DNA from 4 places in the Erwinia pyri genome. Region 3 is predicted to be linked to each of the others. Evidence: predicted binding sites of a transcription regulator. Region 3 holds the regulator's gene; each other region holds the start of a gene.
What was found. The regulator PhoB, encoded in region 3, activates phosphate uptake and scavenging genes when phosphate is short. The targets are predictions, from matches to a motif close to CTGTCATAAAACTGNCNNAT.
Positions count from the first base shown of each region.

Region 1: a site for PhoB is predicted at 1,903-1,922, ahead of rbsK (ribokinase). Genes of this name have one in related genera too.
Region 2: a site for PhoB is predicted at 1,784-1,803, ahead of phoA (alkaline phosphatase). Genes of this name have one in related genera too.
Region 4: a site for PhoB is predicted at 1,592-1,611, ahead of ugpB (sn-glycerol-3-phosphate ABC transporter substrate-binding protein UgpB). Genes of this name have one in related genera too.

Region 1 covers NZ_CP132353.1:3,838,299-3,842,056, reverse strand. The annotation lists gene Q3V30_RS18160 (2-hydroxyacid dehydrogenase) at 1-320, shown strand, start outside; gene deoR (DNA-binding transcriptional repressor DeoR) at 326-1,096, opposite strand; gene deoC (deoxyribose-phosphate aldolase) at 1,121-1,795, opposite strand; gene rbsK (ribokinase) at 1,984-2,898, shown strand; gene fucP (L-fucose:H+ symporter permease) at 2,912-3,758, shown strand, end outside.
Region 2 covers NZ_CP132353.1:2,691,079-2,694,836, reverse strand. The annotation lists gene phoH (phosphate starvation-inducible protein PhoH) at 430-1,218, shown strand; tRNA gene Q3V30_RS12550 (tRNA-Ser) at 1,531-1,618, opposite strand; gene phoA (alkaline phosphatase) at 1,865-3,271, shown strand.
Region 3 covers NZ_CP132353.1:3,465,673-3,469,430, reverse strand. The annotation lists gene Q3V30_RS16490 (AAA family ATPase) at 1-343, opposite strand, end outside; gene sbcD (exonuclease subunit SbcD) at 340-1,563, opposite strand; gene phoB (phosphate response regulator transcription factor PhoB) at 1,754-2,443, shown strand; gene phoR (phosphate regulon sensor histidine kinase PhoR) at 2,467-3,758, shown strand, end outside.
Region 4 covers NZ_CP132353.1:333,545-337,302, forward strand. The annotation lists gene Q3V30_RS01525 (high-affinity branched-chain amino acid ABC transporter permease LivM) at 1-57, shown strand, start outside; gene livG (high-affinity branched-chain amino acid ABC transporter ATP-binding protein LivG) at 54-818, shown strand; gene livF (high-affinity branched-chain amino acid ABC transporter ATP-binding protein LivF) at 820-1,530, shown strand; gene ugpB (sn-glycerol-3-phosphate ABC transporter substrate-binding protein UgpB) at 1,720-3,039, shown strand; gene ugpA (sn-glycerol-3-phosphate ABC transporter permease UgpA) at 3,243-3,758, shown strand, end outside.

The DNA of each region.
Region 1 (3,758 bases), 370 kb from region 3:
CGACGCGGAATATCATTGATGAAACGGCGCTGGCCCAGATGAAGCAGGGCAGTTTCCTGATTAATCTGGGGCGCGGTGGGCTGATTGAAAAAGAGGCGCTGCTGGCCGCACTGGAAGTAGGGCACCTGGCGGGCGCCGGGCTGGATGTCTTCTGGCAGGAGCCGCCGGACCCGCAGGACTCACTGTTTCACTACAATGTGATCGCCACGCCACATATTGGCGGCGTCACGGATAACTCTTTGAGTGGCAACGTCGCAGGCGTTTGTGAAAATCTTCGCCGCCTGCGGGATGGTGAGGAGATCCTTAACCGCTGGGCCTGAAGCCTCTACTTCTGCGCGGTAATCAGCTCTATTCCCAGACTCTTCAGTTTGCTCGCCAGATCCTTCGGTGGCGTCTCGTCACTGACCAGCGTGCTGAAGGCGCTGAGTTCGTCAATACGGGCGGGCAGCACTTTGCCGAACTTGCTGCTGTCCGCCACCAGAATTTTGTGGCGGGCGCGCTGCATCGCCTGATGCTTCATCGGCAGCTCGTTCAGGTTGTAGCAGGTTGCGCCCTGAACGGCGTCAATCCCGGCGGCAGAGATAAACGCCTTGCCGGGACAGAGGCTGTCCATGACCGAGCCGTGCCCCAGCGGGGTAAAGATCGCATTGTCGGCATGGAACTCGCCGCCGTTAAGGATAACCTGACAAGCGGGTTTCTCTTTCAGCGCCAGAAAGGTATTCATTGCGCAGCAGATAGCGGTAAAAGCCAGCTCGTTGTCAATGGCATCGACAATCCACGGCATGGTAGTGCCGCAGTCGAAAAATACCGTGTCGCCAGACTCTATCAGCGAAGCTGCCAGCTGCCCCAGTCGCCGTTTTTTCTCGACGTTGTGCGCCTGCTGATCGGTGACAAAATAGTGTCCCTGACTGTTTTTAGGATCGCTGACAATGTAGCCCCCGAGTAACACCACCGCCGAAGGCTGTTCGTTGAGATCCCGCCGGATGGTCATCTCAGAGACACCCAGCAGACGCGCGGCTTCCCGCAGGTGGATTTTGTCGGTCCGCTTAAGTGCAGACGACAGCTTGTTTACGCGCTCATCGCGCCGGGTTTCCATGGTCAGTCACTCCTTTAAGAACGGTTAATATCCCTCGCCGGCGGGATGACTGCCGTTGACGATGGCGACGCCGGAACTGGTGCCAATGCGGGTGGCGCCCGCGTTGATCATGATATCCGCTGTCTGGCGATCGCGAACCGCGCCCGAGGCTTTCACCGCCACCTCCGGACCGGCTGTCTGCTGCATCAGACGAACGTGCTCTTCGCGCGCGCCGCCGGTGCTGAAGCCGGTGGAGGTTTTAACGAAGGCTACGCTGAGTGCGCGACAAATTTCACAGATTTGAACGATTTGCGCATCGCTGAGCAGGCAGGTCTCTAATATTACCTTCAATGGGATCGGGCCGCAAACCTCGCGCACCGCCTGAATATCGGCCTGCACAGCGGCAATCTCGCCACTCTGTAGCCAGCCGACGTTAATCACCATATCGATCTCTTCCGCCCCCGCCTCAATAGCCGCTTTCGCTTCAAACGCTTTAGCGCTGGTCAGCCCCGCGCCCAGCGGAAAACCGATTACGGAACAGACCTTCACACCGCTCTTCTCCAGCGTTTTTGCCACCAGCGGCACATAACCCGAGTTGACGCAAACGGCGTAGAAGCGATGGGCCATCGCCTCTTCACACAGGGCGATAATTTGCTGCGCGGTGGCATTTGCCGCCAGCAGCGTGTGGTCAATATAACGGGCATAGTCAACGTTTTGCACAGGGGAGTTCCTCAGCAGATCGGGTGTTTTGTTAAAATAATAACATTTCAGGCTGGCCGTCAATCTCTAATCATCACGCTGATAACACGATTTTCAGGCTGAGACGGGTGTCACAAAAATCACACAAGATGATTGTTATTGTTATTTCTACAACATTTAATGAAGAAAATTTACACGGGGAAAACGTCATGGATATTGCCGTCATTGGCTCAAATATGGTCGACCTGATCACCTATACCAACACCATGCCAAAAGCGGGTGAGACCTTAGAAGCGCCCGATTTCGCGCTGGGCTGCGGTGGCAAAGGCGCAAACCAGGCCGTTGCGGCGGCAAAGCTTGGCGCTGCGGTGATGATGGTCAGCAAGGTGGGCGAAGATCTCTTCGCGGAGAATACGGTTAAAAATCTACAGCAGTTTGGCGTGAACACTGACAACGTCACCGTGGCAGCAGGCACCTCAAGCGGGGTTGCGCCTATCTTTGTCGACGACCAGTCGCAAAACCGCATCCTGATTATCAAAGGAGCGAATGCACACCTTGCGCCAGCGGATATCGATGCCGCGGCTGAAGCGCTTAAGCGTTGTCGACTGATGGTGTTGCAGCTGGAAATTCCGCTGCCAACGGTCTATTACGCCATCGACTTTGCACGTCAGCACGGTATTCAGGTGATCCTTAATCCTGCGCCAGCAGTGGCGGGGCTTGATATTCAGTATGCCTGCCAGTGCGACTACTTCATGCCCAACGAAACCGAACTGGAGATCCTCACCGGCCTGCCCGTCGCTACGGATGAGGAGGTGATCAGGGCAGGGCAGATGTTGCTGGGACGCGGCCTGAAAAACCTGATCATTACCCTGGGAAGCCGGGGATCGGTCTGGATGCATGGCGATGAAGTCCACCGGGTTGGCCCAACGCCGGTCAGTGCTGTGGATACCAGCGGCGCCGGAGATGCCTTTATCGGCTGCTTCGCCCACTTCCTGATCCAGCATGGCGATGTGGCTAAGGCGATGGAGTCTGCCTCCGCCTATGCCGCCTGTAGCGTCACCGGACGGGGAACTCAGCTTTCCTATCCCGATGCCGATACCTTTCACCGTTTTCTCACCCGTTAACTGAGGATCCGCTATGCACCAGAGCATCGTTCAGCAGCCTGATGGCTATTTAAATAAGACCCCGCTGTTGCAGTTTATTCTGCTCTCCTGCCTGTTCCCGTTGTGGGGATGCGCAGCCAGCCTGAATGACATTTTGATTACCCAGTTCAAAAGCGTGTTTGCGCTCAGCGATTTCGCCAGCGCGCTGGTGCAGAGCGCCTTTTACGGCGGCTATTTCCTGATTGCGATCCCCGCCTCGCTGGTGATCCGCAGCAGCAGCTATAAGGTGGCGATCCTGCTGGGCCTGGCGCTCTATATTGTCGGGTGCGTCCTCTTCTATCCCGCTTCCCATATGGCAACTTACACCATGTTTCTGGCGGCTATCTTCGCCATCGCCATTGGCCTGAGCTTCCTCGAAACGGCGGCAAATACCTACAGCTCTATGATTGGGCAGCGGCAGCACGCTACGCTGCGCCTTAACGTCAGCCAGACCTTCTATCCTGTCGGGGCGCTGATGGGGATTGTGCTGGGCAAATATCTGGTGTTTCAGGATGGCGACAGCCTGCACAGCCAGATGGCGGGGATGAACCCGGAGCAGCTGCATCAGTTCCGTCTGAGCATGCTGGAGCACACGCTGGAGCCCTATAAATATCTGGTGATGGTGTTAGTGGTGGTGATGGTGCTGTTCCTGCTGACGCGTTACCCACACTGCAAGCCGCAGAGCGCCGGGAAAAAGCTGCCGAGCCTGGGAGAAACCTTCAGCTACCTGGCTAAGAACCGTCACTTTAAGCGTGGGATCGTCGCTCAGTTCCTCTATGTTGGCATGCAGGTTGCCGTCTGGTCTTTCACCATCCGTCTGGCGCTGAACCTGGGGGCGGCTA
Region 2 (3,758 bases), 770 kb from region 3:
AACAATAAGAAAATTTTAATTTTTCTGCGCCTGCTGGCAATTAATCCTGAGATTGCTACGCTTGACATAAAATAGATGTTGCTTTCGAACTGAGGTTTGTAGCACTTTATTAACAGCGGTAGAAAGAAGTGTTGTCAGGTTCACTACGGAGATCGCGAATGGTAAAGTCCTTTAACGGACATCAGTATGACAAAAAAAGTTTCGCTGCTTTATGCGAGGGCGATTCTTCCCCAACAACTTTCTCAGTTTTCTATTCTAACGGCCAACTCACAATAAATTCCAACCGGTGCACAGCTGCGCTTATGCCAGGCTATGCGCCTAATCTCTGGCCAGACAAGGCTTAAAAGGAAGCCACCGAAACCTCTAAAGCGTTCACGTAATCGCATCGATTTCCGATGCGGGAAATGAAACCAACTGTAAGGTGTCACTATGGGAAGACAGAAAGCAGTGATCAAAGCTCGTCGTGAAGCAAAACGTGTGCTTCGTAGCGATTCACGCAGTCATCGTCAGCGTGAAGAAGAATCGGTCACCTCGCTGGTGCAGATGGGTGGGCTGGATTCAATCGGGATGGCGCGTGATTCGCGCGACTACACCCCCATTGAAGCCCGAAATGAAGCTCAGGCGCACTATCTCAAAGCCATAGAGAGCAAACAGCTGATCTTCGCCACCGGCGAAGCGGGCTGCGGTAAAACCTGGATCAGCGCAGCGAAAGCGGCTGAGGCCCTGATTAATAAGGATGTTGACAGGATTATTGTTACGCGTCCGGTGCTACAGGCGGATGAGGATCTGGGCTTCCTGCCCGGGGATATCTCCGAGAAGTTCGCGCCTTATTTCCGGCCAGTGTATGACGTTCTGGTTAAACGTCTCGGTTCTTCCTTTATGCAGTACTGTCTGCGTCCCGAAATCGGCAAGGTGGAGATTGCTCCCTTCGCTTATATGCGTGGACGAACGTTTGAAAATGCTGTGGTGATCCTTGATGAGGCGCAAAACGTCACCGCCGCCCAGATGAAGATGTTCCTGACCCGCCTCGGGGAAAACGTCACCGTGATCGTCAATGGCGATATCACCCAGTGTGATTTGCCGTCGCACGTCCAGTCAGGCCTCAGCGATGCCTTAGCTCGCTTCGAGGATGATGACATGGTAAGCGTGGTGCGTTTCGGTAAAGAAGATTGCGTCCGCTCACAGCTCTGCCAGCGTACGCTGCTTGCTTACGGCTGACCGTAAAAACCTGACCAGGCCCGGATGAAAATCCGGGCTTTTTTATGCAAAAAAAAGCCCGAACTTTCGTTCAGACTTTCTTTTTAACGCAAAAAAAAAGTCTGAACTTTCGCTCAGACTTTCTCTTTAAATATGGCGGTGAGAGAGGGGGATCACGAGGCACGTCCATGTGCCTCGCCTTTCAGGCAGCAGAGCTGTGCAAAACGGCTCTCCTGCCGTTTTGTCGAACCCTGTCGAGGCTTCTCACCCCTCTCTCCTGATTTACATGCAAAAAAAAAGCCTGAACTTTTGTTCAGACTTTCTCTTTAAATATGGCGGTGAGAGAGGGGTTCGAACCCTCGATACGTTGCCGTATACACACTTTCCAGGCGTGCTCCTTCAGCCACTCGGACACCTCACCGTATTGTTTTACTGCATCGGCCCAGGGGGCGACGGGGCGCTACTATAGGGAGTAGAAGGCGTCCGGTCAAGCATATTTTTCTTTTATTCTATCGGCTTAAAGGGTGGGCACAGCGCTTGTCCAGCAGAGCGTGCGGCAAACCGTTGTCATCATACAGAAATGCCTCTGACACAAAACTATCATGGTTGTGTCGCAAACTGGCTCCCTGAAATCTTTAGCAAAACTTCATCATGGAGCGTCGAGTTAATGAAATATAAAAGCCTGTTTACCCTCTCCCTTATCGCTACGGTCATCTCCTCCACCGCCTTGGCCGATGTGGCAGCCTACAGCCGCGCCGCACAAGGTGATATCACGCAGCCTGGCGGTGCACGCCGCCTCACGGGTGACCAGACTGAAGCGCTGAAAGCCTCTCTGAACAGTAACAGAGCCAAAAACGTTATCCTGCTGATTGGGGATGGCATGGGGGATTCAGAGATCACTGCGGCACGTAACTATGCAGAAGGGGCGGGCGGTTTCTTTAAGGGGATCGATGCGCTGCCGTTAACGGGCCAGTACACCCACTATTCGCTGGATAAGAAGACCCACAAGCCTGACTACGTGACCGACTCTGCCGCTTCTGCCACCGCCTGGAGCACCGGCGTGAAGTCTTACAACGGCGCGATTGGCGTGGACGTCAACGGCAAAGATCACCCCACCATCATGGAAATGGCGAAAGCAGCCGGGAAAGGTACCGGCAACGTCTCGACAGCAGAGCTTGAAGACGCCACTCCAGCCGCGCAAATTGCCCATGTCACCTCACGTAAGTGCTACGGCCCGGAAAAGACCAGCGAACTTTGTGCTGCCAATGCGCTTGAGAAAGGCGGTAAAGGCTCTATTGCCGAGCAGCTGCTGAATGCCAGAGCGGACGTGACGCTGGGCGGCGGCGGCAAAACCTTTAGCGAAACGGCTAAGGCGGGTGAATGGCAGGGCAAAACCCTGCAGGAGCAGGCTAAGCTGCGCGGCTATCAGTGGGTAAGCGACCTGAACGGCATGAATGGCGTCACTGAAGCCAGCCAGGACAAACCTGTGTTGGGCCTGTTTGCGCAGGGAAACATGCCTGTGCGCTGGAAAGGGCCAAAAGCGACTTATCACGGCAACGTTGAGGGCAAACCCGTGACCTGTGAAGTTAATAATGAGCGTCCCGCTTCCACACCAACGCTGGCCCAGATGACCGATAAGGCGATTGAGCTGCTGAGCAAAAATGAGAACGGCTTCTTCCTGCAGGTAGAAGGGGCTTCAATTGATAAACAGGATCACGCTGCCAACCCATGCGGACAGATTGGTGAAACGGTCGATCTGGATGAGGCGGTGCAGCGGGCGCTGGAATTTGCCCGTAAAGAGGGTAACACGCTGGTGATTGTGACCGCTGACCATGCGCACTCCAGTCAGATCGTCGCCAATGACAGCAAAGCACCCGGACTGACCCAGACGCTGACTACCAGAGAGGGCGGCCTGATGACCATCAGCTACGGCAACTCAGAGGAAGATTCGCAGGGGCATACGGGCACACAGCTTCGCGTTGCGGCTTATGGTCCTCACGCCGCCAACGTCGTAGGTCTGACCGACCAGACTGACCTGTTCTATACCCTGAAAGCAGCGATGGAAATTAAATAACGATTTAAAAGTGTGGGGAGCTGGTTGTGCTGAAGATCGGCTCTCCTTTTAAAATCATTAATTCACCTGGAACTGAGCCGAAAGGTTTTTAATCAGCCCTGCAATACTCCCGTTATCTTCTGTTGCGCCTGTTTCTGCTAACGCTGTTCCACTCCTCTACAGTCAGAACTTGCTGATGAAGCCTGACGCTGTGGAAATCATCATGTTGGTATTCAGAATCTTTTACAGCGAACACATTAACAGATCCCATCACGGAACGTCCTGTTCCTGCCTTTTAACTGGCGATATATCAGCTGAAGTTAAGCAGATCGTTTATTAGCGGTTTCACTTAAACGCGCGTTCCGCAAAGAGGATTTGTATTAGCCGGGGATAATCGAATTCCTTAAGCTAAATTTCAAAATATATATCATTTTCTCTGATTAATTGGGTGGTTTCTTATTGTTTGCAGGTCACATTTTGACATAAGATCCTTACAGGATATTTACAG
Region 3 (3,758 bases):
CTACGCGCGGCGCCTGCAGGTTACCCTCTACTGCGCCACGCGCCCGGTTCTGGCTCCAGAATGCCCGCCAGGCCACCCCTTTTACCTCAAATTCAACCTCTGCCAGACATTCGGAGGTGTCACGCGTCATCAGATCGTTCTGCGACTGCGAGAGCTTACCCAGCCTTGAGGTCTCGTGATAAAGCGCCAGGCAGATGGCGTCGAGCAGTGTGGTTTTGCCCGCGCCCGTAGGCCCGGTAATGGCAAACAGGCCATTGCTGGCGAAAGGTTCGGCGGTGAAGTCGATCTTCCACTCCCCCTTCAGGGAGTTGAGATTTTTAAAACGCAGCGTCAGGATCTTCATGCCTGCTCCTCATCATCTATCTCGGCCAGCGTCTGTTTAAACAGCGTGGTAGCGCGAGCCAGCCGTTCCGGATCCTCATGCTCCTCAAGCGCCAGTCGGCGACTGAACACCTCCTGCGCGCTCAGCTCGCTCAGCGTCTCATTATTCTGACGGTTAATGACCTGCTCACGCTGCTCCCGGCTGCGACGCAGTAGCACCACCTCCACAGGCAGCTGCTCCGTCAGCTCCTGAATACGACGCTGCAGATCGTTCAGCCAGGCATGGGTGGAAATTTCGATATCGAGCCACACGGTTTTGCCATCTTCACGCGGCAGGATCGCCGCAAGCTGCTGCTCAATCTCTTCCAGCGAGCCTTTGATCATCTGCATGGGCTGAAAGAGCGGGATCGGCAACGCTTCAACGTTACTGAGCCTGCCTTCGGCAAAATCGACCAGAAAGACGCTTTTCTCACGGCCCAGCTCATCAAAGCTGAGCGGAATAGGGGAGCCGCTGTAGCGGATATGATCGCTGTCAGCAATGCGTTGCGCACGATGGATATGCCCCAGCGCAATGTAGTCTGCTGGCGGAAAAGCCTGCGCCGGAAAGGCATCAAGCGTGCCGATGTAGATATCCCTGACCGCATCACTTTTGGTGACGCCAACGGTGGTCAGATGGCCGGTGGCGATAATGGGGAGCGGCAGATTATGCTGTTCACGCACTACCAGTGCCGCCTGCCAACAGCGCTGGTAGTGCTGGGTTATCGCCTCCAGCAGCGTCAGCTGTTTTTCCCGCCCAGACTGGCCTGCCCTGCTGAGGGTAATGTCGCGCGGCCGCAGGAAAGGGATCGCACAGAGCAGCGCGCCGGGCTTGCCTTCGCGCGTGTTGAGCATCAGCACCTGCTGCGCGGGATCGTCACTGGCTGCGGCAATTACCCGGGTATTAAGACAGGCGAGCAGCTCGCGGGATTCGTTCAGCGTGGCCACAGAGTCATGATTTCCCCCCAGCACCACCAGCTCACAGCCGGTTTGCTGCAGCTTCACCACAAAACGGTTGTAGAGTTCACGTGCATAACTGGGCGGCGAACCCGTATCGAAGATATCACCCGCAACGATAATGGCGTCCACCTGCTTTTCCACCGCCTGTTCCAGCAGCCAGTCAATAAAAGCCTGATGTTCCGGAGCGCGGCTTTTGGTGTAAAAGAACTGGCCCAGATGCCAGTCTGACGTGTGGAGTATTCGCATGGGATCCCTCTGAGGCGCAAAGCAGTGCCGACGATTATAAACAGCCCTGCGCAAAACCCCAGCCGCTACCTTCATAAAAGTGTTATAAATCGGCGGGCTGGGGGCTCTTTTTTTCATAAAACTGTCATAAAACTGACGCATAATGGCGCCGCATATCCAGTGGCATTCCGTCACAGTAGCAGGAGCAATAATGGCTAAGCGCATTCTGGTAGTCGAAGATGAAGCCCCAATCCGTGAGATGTTGTGTTTCGTTCTGGAGCAAAATGACTATCAACCGATAGAAGCGGAAGATTATGACAGTGCGGTCAGTATGCTTATCGAACCCTGGCCTGATTTGATCCTGCTGGACTGGATGCTGCCGGGAGGATCGGGCATTCAGTTTATTAAGCACCTGAAGCGTGAAGCGATGACCCGGGAGATCCCAGTGATGATGCTCACGGCGCGTGGCGAAGAAGAGGATCGCGTTCGCGGTCTGGAAGTGGGGGCCGACGACTATATTACCAAGCCATTTTCGCCGAAAGAGCTGGTGGCGCGGATTAAAGCGGTGATGCGCCGCATCTCGCCAATGGCGGTGGAAGAGGTTATTGAAATACAGGGATTGAGCCTCGATCCCTCTTCGCACCGCGTGATGTCTGAGACTCAGCCGCTGGAGATGGGGCCGACAGAGTACAAGCTGCTGCACTTCTTTATGACGCACCCGGAGCGGGTCTACAGCCGCGAGCAGTTGCTTAATCATGTGTGGGGCACTAACGTGTACGTCGAAGATCGTACCGTTGACGTCCATATTCGCCGCTTACGCAAGGCGCTGGAACTGACCGGGCACGATCGCATGGTGCAGACGGTTCGCGGAACAGGTTACCGTTTCTCTGCACGTTACTGATCGTTCGCACTGGAGCCTTTACCGTGTTGGAACGCCTCTCCTGGAAGAGACTGCTGCTGGAGCTGCTGCTGGCCTGCCTGCCTGCCCTGATTTTGGGGCTGCTGGTAGGCTACCTGCCCTGGCTGCTGCTGATCGCCGTGTTGGCCGTAATGGGCTGGCACTTCGCTAATTTACTCCGTTTGTCCCACTGGCTCTGGATCGATCGCAGCATGACGCCGCCAGCCGGTCGCGGAAGTTGGGAGCCGCTCTTTTATGGCCTCTACCAGATGCAGGCGAGAAATCGTCGGCGTCGGCGCGAGCTTGGCCATCTGATTAAGCGTTTCCGCAGCGGAGCGGAGTCGCTGCCCGATGCCGTGGTACTGACCACCGAAGAGGGAACCATCTTCTGGTGCAACGGGCTGGCGCAACAGATGCTGGGGCTGCGCTGGCCGGAGGATAACGGTCAGAACATCCTTAACCTGCTTCGTTACCCCGAATTTACCCGCTACCTCCGCCAGCGCGATTTTACCCGACCGTTGACCCTGGTGCTTAACAGCCATCGCCATCTTGAATTCCGCGTGATGCCCTATTCAGAAGGGCAGTGGCTGCTGGTGGCGCGCGACGTGACGCAGATGCATCAGCTGGAAGGCGCCCGCCGTAACTTCTTCGCCAACGTCAGCCATGAGCTGCGCACGCCGTTAACGGTGCTGCAGGGCTACCTGGAGATGATGAATGACTCCGTCATGGAGGGGCCGCTGCGGGATAAAGCGCTGCATACGATGCAGGAGCAGACCCGCCGCATGGATGGGCTGGTTAAACAGCTGCTGACGCTCTCCCGTATTGAAGCCGCGCCAGCGCTCGATCTGCAGGAAAAAGTCGACGTGCCGTTAATGCTGAAGCTGTTGCAGCGTGAAGCAGAAACCTTGAGCCAGGGGCGGCACGAAATCCATTTCCACAGCGATCAACATCTGCGGGTTTTCGGCAACGACGAGCAGCTGCGAAGCGCCATCTCCAACCTCGTTTATAACTCGGTTAACCACACGCCGCCCGGTACACGCATTGATATCAGCTGGCAGCAAACCCCGCAGGGCGCGCTGTTCAGGGTGAAGGATAATGGTCCGGGCATTTCGCCTGAACATATTCCCCGCCTGACGGAACGTTTTTATCGCGTGGATAAAGCGCGTTCACGGCAAACCGGCGGCAGCGGGCTTGGCCTGGCCATTGTGAAACACGCGTTGAGTCACCATAACGCCCGTCTCGATATCACCAGCGAGCCGGGCGTGGCGACCTGTTTCAGCTTCATCCTGCCGCCAAGGTTGATTGTCAGCCGCGAGTT
Region 4 (3,758 bases), 1.4 Mb from region 3:
CCGATGAAGCGACCTCATCTGAAGCTGAAGAGTGTGGAAAAAGGAGAGCCGTCATGAAGCCGCTGTTAGCCGTAAATGGCCTGATGATGCGCTTTGGCGGCCTGCTCGCCGTAAACAACGTTGAGCTGGAGCTGCGCCAGAAAGAGATTGTGTCGTTAATCGGCCCAAACGGCGCCGGTAAAACCACCGTATTTAACTGCCTGACCGGTTTTTATCGTCCCACGGGCGGCAGCATTATGCTGGGCGACAGGCAGCTTGCGGGTCTGCCAGGGCAGAAAATTGCCCAAATGGGCATCGTGCGGACCTTCCAGCACGTCCGTTTGTTCCGTGAAATGACGGTGATTGAAAATCTGCTGGTGGCGCAGCATCAGCATCTGAAAAGCGGCGTGTTTGCCGGGTTGCTGAAGACGCCTGCGTTCCGTAAGGCGGAAAGCGATGCGCTGGATCGGGCTGCCGCCTGGCTCGATCGCGTTGGCCTGCTGGAGATGGCGAATCGTCAGGCGGGGAACCTTGCTTACGGCCAGCAGCGCCGCCTGGAAATTGCCCGCTGCATGGTCACCCGACCAGAGATCCTGATGCTGGATGAGCCTGCCGCCGGCCTGAACCCACGAGAAACGCACGAGCTGGATGAGCTGATTGCGGAGCTGAGAGGCGAACACAACGTCTCGGTACTGTTGATTGAACATGATATGAAACTGGTAATGGGTATTTCAGACCGTATTTACGTGGTTAACCAGGGAACGCCGCTGGCCAACGGCACGCCGGAAGAGATCCGCAATAACCCGGACGTGATCCGCGCCTACCTGGGAGAAGCCTGATATGAACCCGATGCTTTCACTGGAGAACGTCAGCGCGCACTACGGCAAGATCCAGGCGCTGCACAACGTCAGCCTGCAGATCAATCAGGGCGAAATAGTGACGCTGATTGGCGCAAACGGCGCAGGCAAAACTACCCTTCTGGGTACGCTTTGCGGCGAACCGCGCGCCACTCAGGGCTCGATTACTTTTGATGGTAAGGCGATTACCGAGTGGCAAACGGCGCGCATTATGCGTGAAGCGATTGCGATTGTCCCGGAAGGTCGGCGCGTATTTTCCCGCATGACCGTGGAAGAAAACCTGGCGATGGGCGGCTTCTTTGCCGATCGCCAGCAGTATCAGACGCGGATCAAGCGGGTTTATGAGCTGTTCCCGCGCCTCTATGAGCGCCGCGTGCAGCGTGCCGGTACCATGTCGGGCGGTGAGCAGCAGATGCTGGCGATAGGCCGCGCGCTGATGAGCCAGCCGCGCCTGCTGCTGCTGGACGAACCTTCGCTGGGACTGGCGCCGATTATCATTCAGCAGATTTTCGATACCATTGAACAGCTGCGTCAGGAGGGGATGACCATCTTCCTGGTGGAGCAGAATGCCAATCAGGCGCTGAAGCTGGCAGACCGGGGCTACGTGCTCGAAAACGGCCACGTGGTGCTGGAAGATACCGGCGACGCGCTGCTGGCCAACGAAGCGGTGCGCAGCGCCTATCTGGGCGGCTGATGTAAAAGGCCGGGGCTGACGCGCCCTGGCCTCCTTTCCGCTCCTCTGTAACCCCGGTTTCCCGTCATATGGCTGTCACCTTCCCGTCATAAGTCCGTTATTTTTCTGTCATTTTTCCATGTCATGTTACCTCCCGAACAATAAAAATGCGCGAGATCGCGCGAATGACACCGGGCACAGGAAACCGATATGACATCGTTCTCATTCCGTAAAACCACACTTTGCATGGTACTGGGATTGACCTTAAGCGGTCACGCTCTAGCAGCCACTGAGATCCCTTTCTGGCACTCAATGGAAGGCGAGCTGGGCGTGGAAGTGGATTCACTGGCAAAACGCTTTAACGAATCTCATCCCGATTACAAAATCGTGCCAACCTACAAAGGCAATTATGAGCAGAGCCTGGCAGCAGGTATTGCCGCCGTGCGCTCTGGTAAAGCGCCCGCTATTTTACAGGTTTATGAAGTGGGTACGGCGACCATGATGGCTTCTAAAGCTATCGTGCCGGTTTACGATGTCTTCAAAAATTCTGGCGTTGAGTTTGATGAGAAGCAGTTCGTGCCGACCGTGGCGGGCTATTACAGCGATGCGAACGGCCACCTGATCTCTCAGCCGTTTAACAGCTCCACGCCGGTGCTCTATTACAACAAAGACGCCTTCAAAAAAGCGGGCCTGAACCCGGATCAGCCGCCAAAAACCTGGCAGGAGCTGGAGAAGGATGCCGCTGCGCTGCGTAAAGCCGGCATGAACTGCGGCTACGCCAGCGGCTGGCAGGGCTGGATCCAGATCGAAAACTTCAGCGCCTGGCATGGTCTGCCGGTGGCGACCAAAAACAACGGCTTTGACGGCACTGACGCGGTTCTGGAATTCAACAAGCCGGTGCAGGTGCGTCACATCGAAATGCTGCAGGAGATGAACAAGAAGGGCGAGTTCACCTACTTCGGCCGTAAAGATGAGTCCACCGCCAAGTTCTATAACGGCGACTGCGCCATCACCACCGCCTCTTCCGGTTCGCTGGCGGATATCCGCCATTACGCCAAATTCAACTACGGCGTCGGCATGATGCCTTACGACGCAACCGTACCCAGCGCGCCGCAGAACGCCATTATCGGCGGGGCAAGCCTGTGGGTGATGAAAGGCAAAGATGCGGATACTTACAAAGGCGTTGCCGAGTTTATGAAGTTCCTGGCAGAACCGGAAATCGCTGCGGAATGGCACCAGAAAACCGGCTATCTGCCGATTACCACCGCCGCCTATGAGCTGACCCGCAAACAGGGCTTCTATGACAAGAACCCGGGCGCGGATACCGCTACCCGTCAGATGCTGAACAAACCGCCACTGCCGTTCACCAAAGGTATGCGCCTGGGCAACATGCCGCAGATCCGTACCATTGTGGATGAAGAGCTGGAGGGCGTCTGGACCGGCAAGAAAACCCCGCAGGCTGCGCTGGATAGTGCGGTAACCCGTGGAAACCTGCTGCTGCGTCGCTTCGAGCAGACGGTTAAGCAGTAAGCCAGATCGCTCTCCTTGCTGGCTGGGTTCAAACCAGCAGCAAGGAAGTGATGGAGCGGTAACAGGAGCGTCAGCCGCAGGGAGGCGGCTGTCAGGCCGCCAGGGATGGATCTTCCGGCGTTCTGCTTCCTGCCGCTTTCACCGGCGGCCCGTTTCTCTTTTTGCCGTTAAACCTCGCCGTTTACCTATTTCAGAGCGACCCTATGTCTTCTTCCCGTCCCGTATTTCGCTCGCGCTGGCTGCCTTATCTGTTGGTGCTGCCGCAGCTGCTGATTACGATTATTTTTTTCCTCTGGCCTGCCGGTGAAGCGTTGTGGTATTCGGTGCAGAGCGTCGATCCTTTTGGCCTCTCCAGCACCTTTGTCGGCATGGAAAACTTCAGACGCCTGATGGGGGATGAGTACTATCTCGACTCTTTCCTGACCACCCTGATCTTCAGCGGCCTGGTCACGGTCATTGGCCTGGTGGTCTCGCTCTTTTTCGCCGCGCTGGTGGATCACGTACTGCGTCTTAAACGCTTCTATCAGACGCTGTTTCTGCTCCCTTATGCGGTAGCGCCCGCCGTGGCCGCCGTGCTGTGGATGTTCCTGTTCAGTCCTGGCCTGGGGTTAATTACCCATTTCCTGCGACTGATTGGCTATGACTGGAACCACGCGCAGAACAGCGGCCAGGCGATGTTGCTGGTGGTACTGGCCTCCGTCTGGCAGCAGATGAGCTAC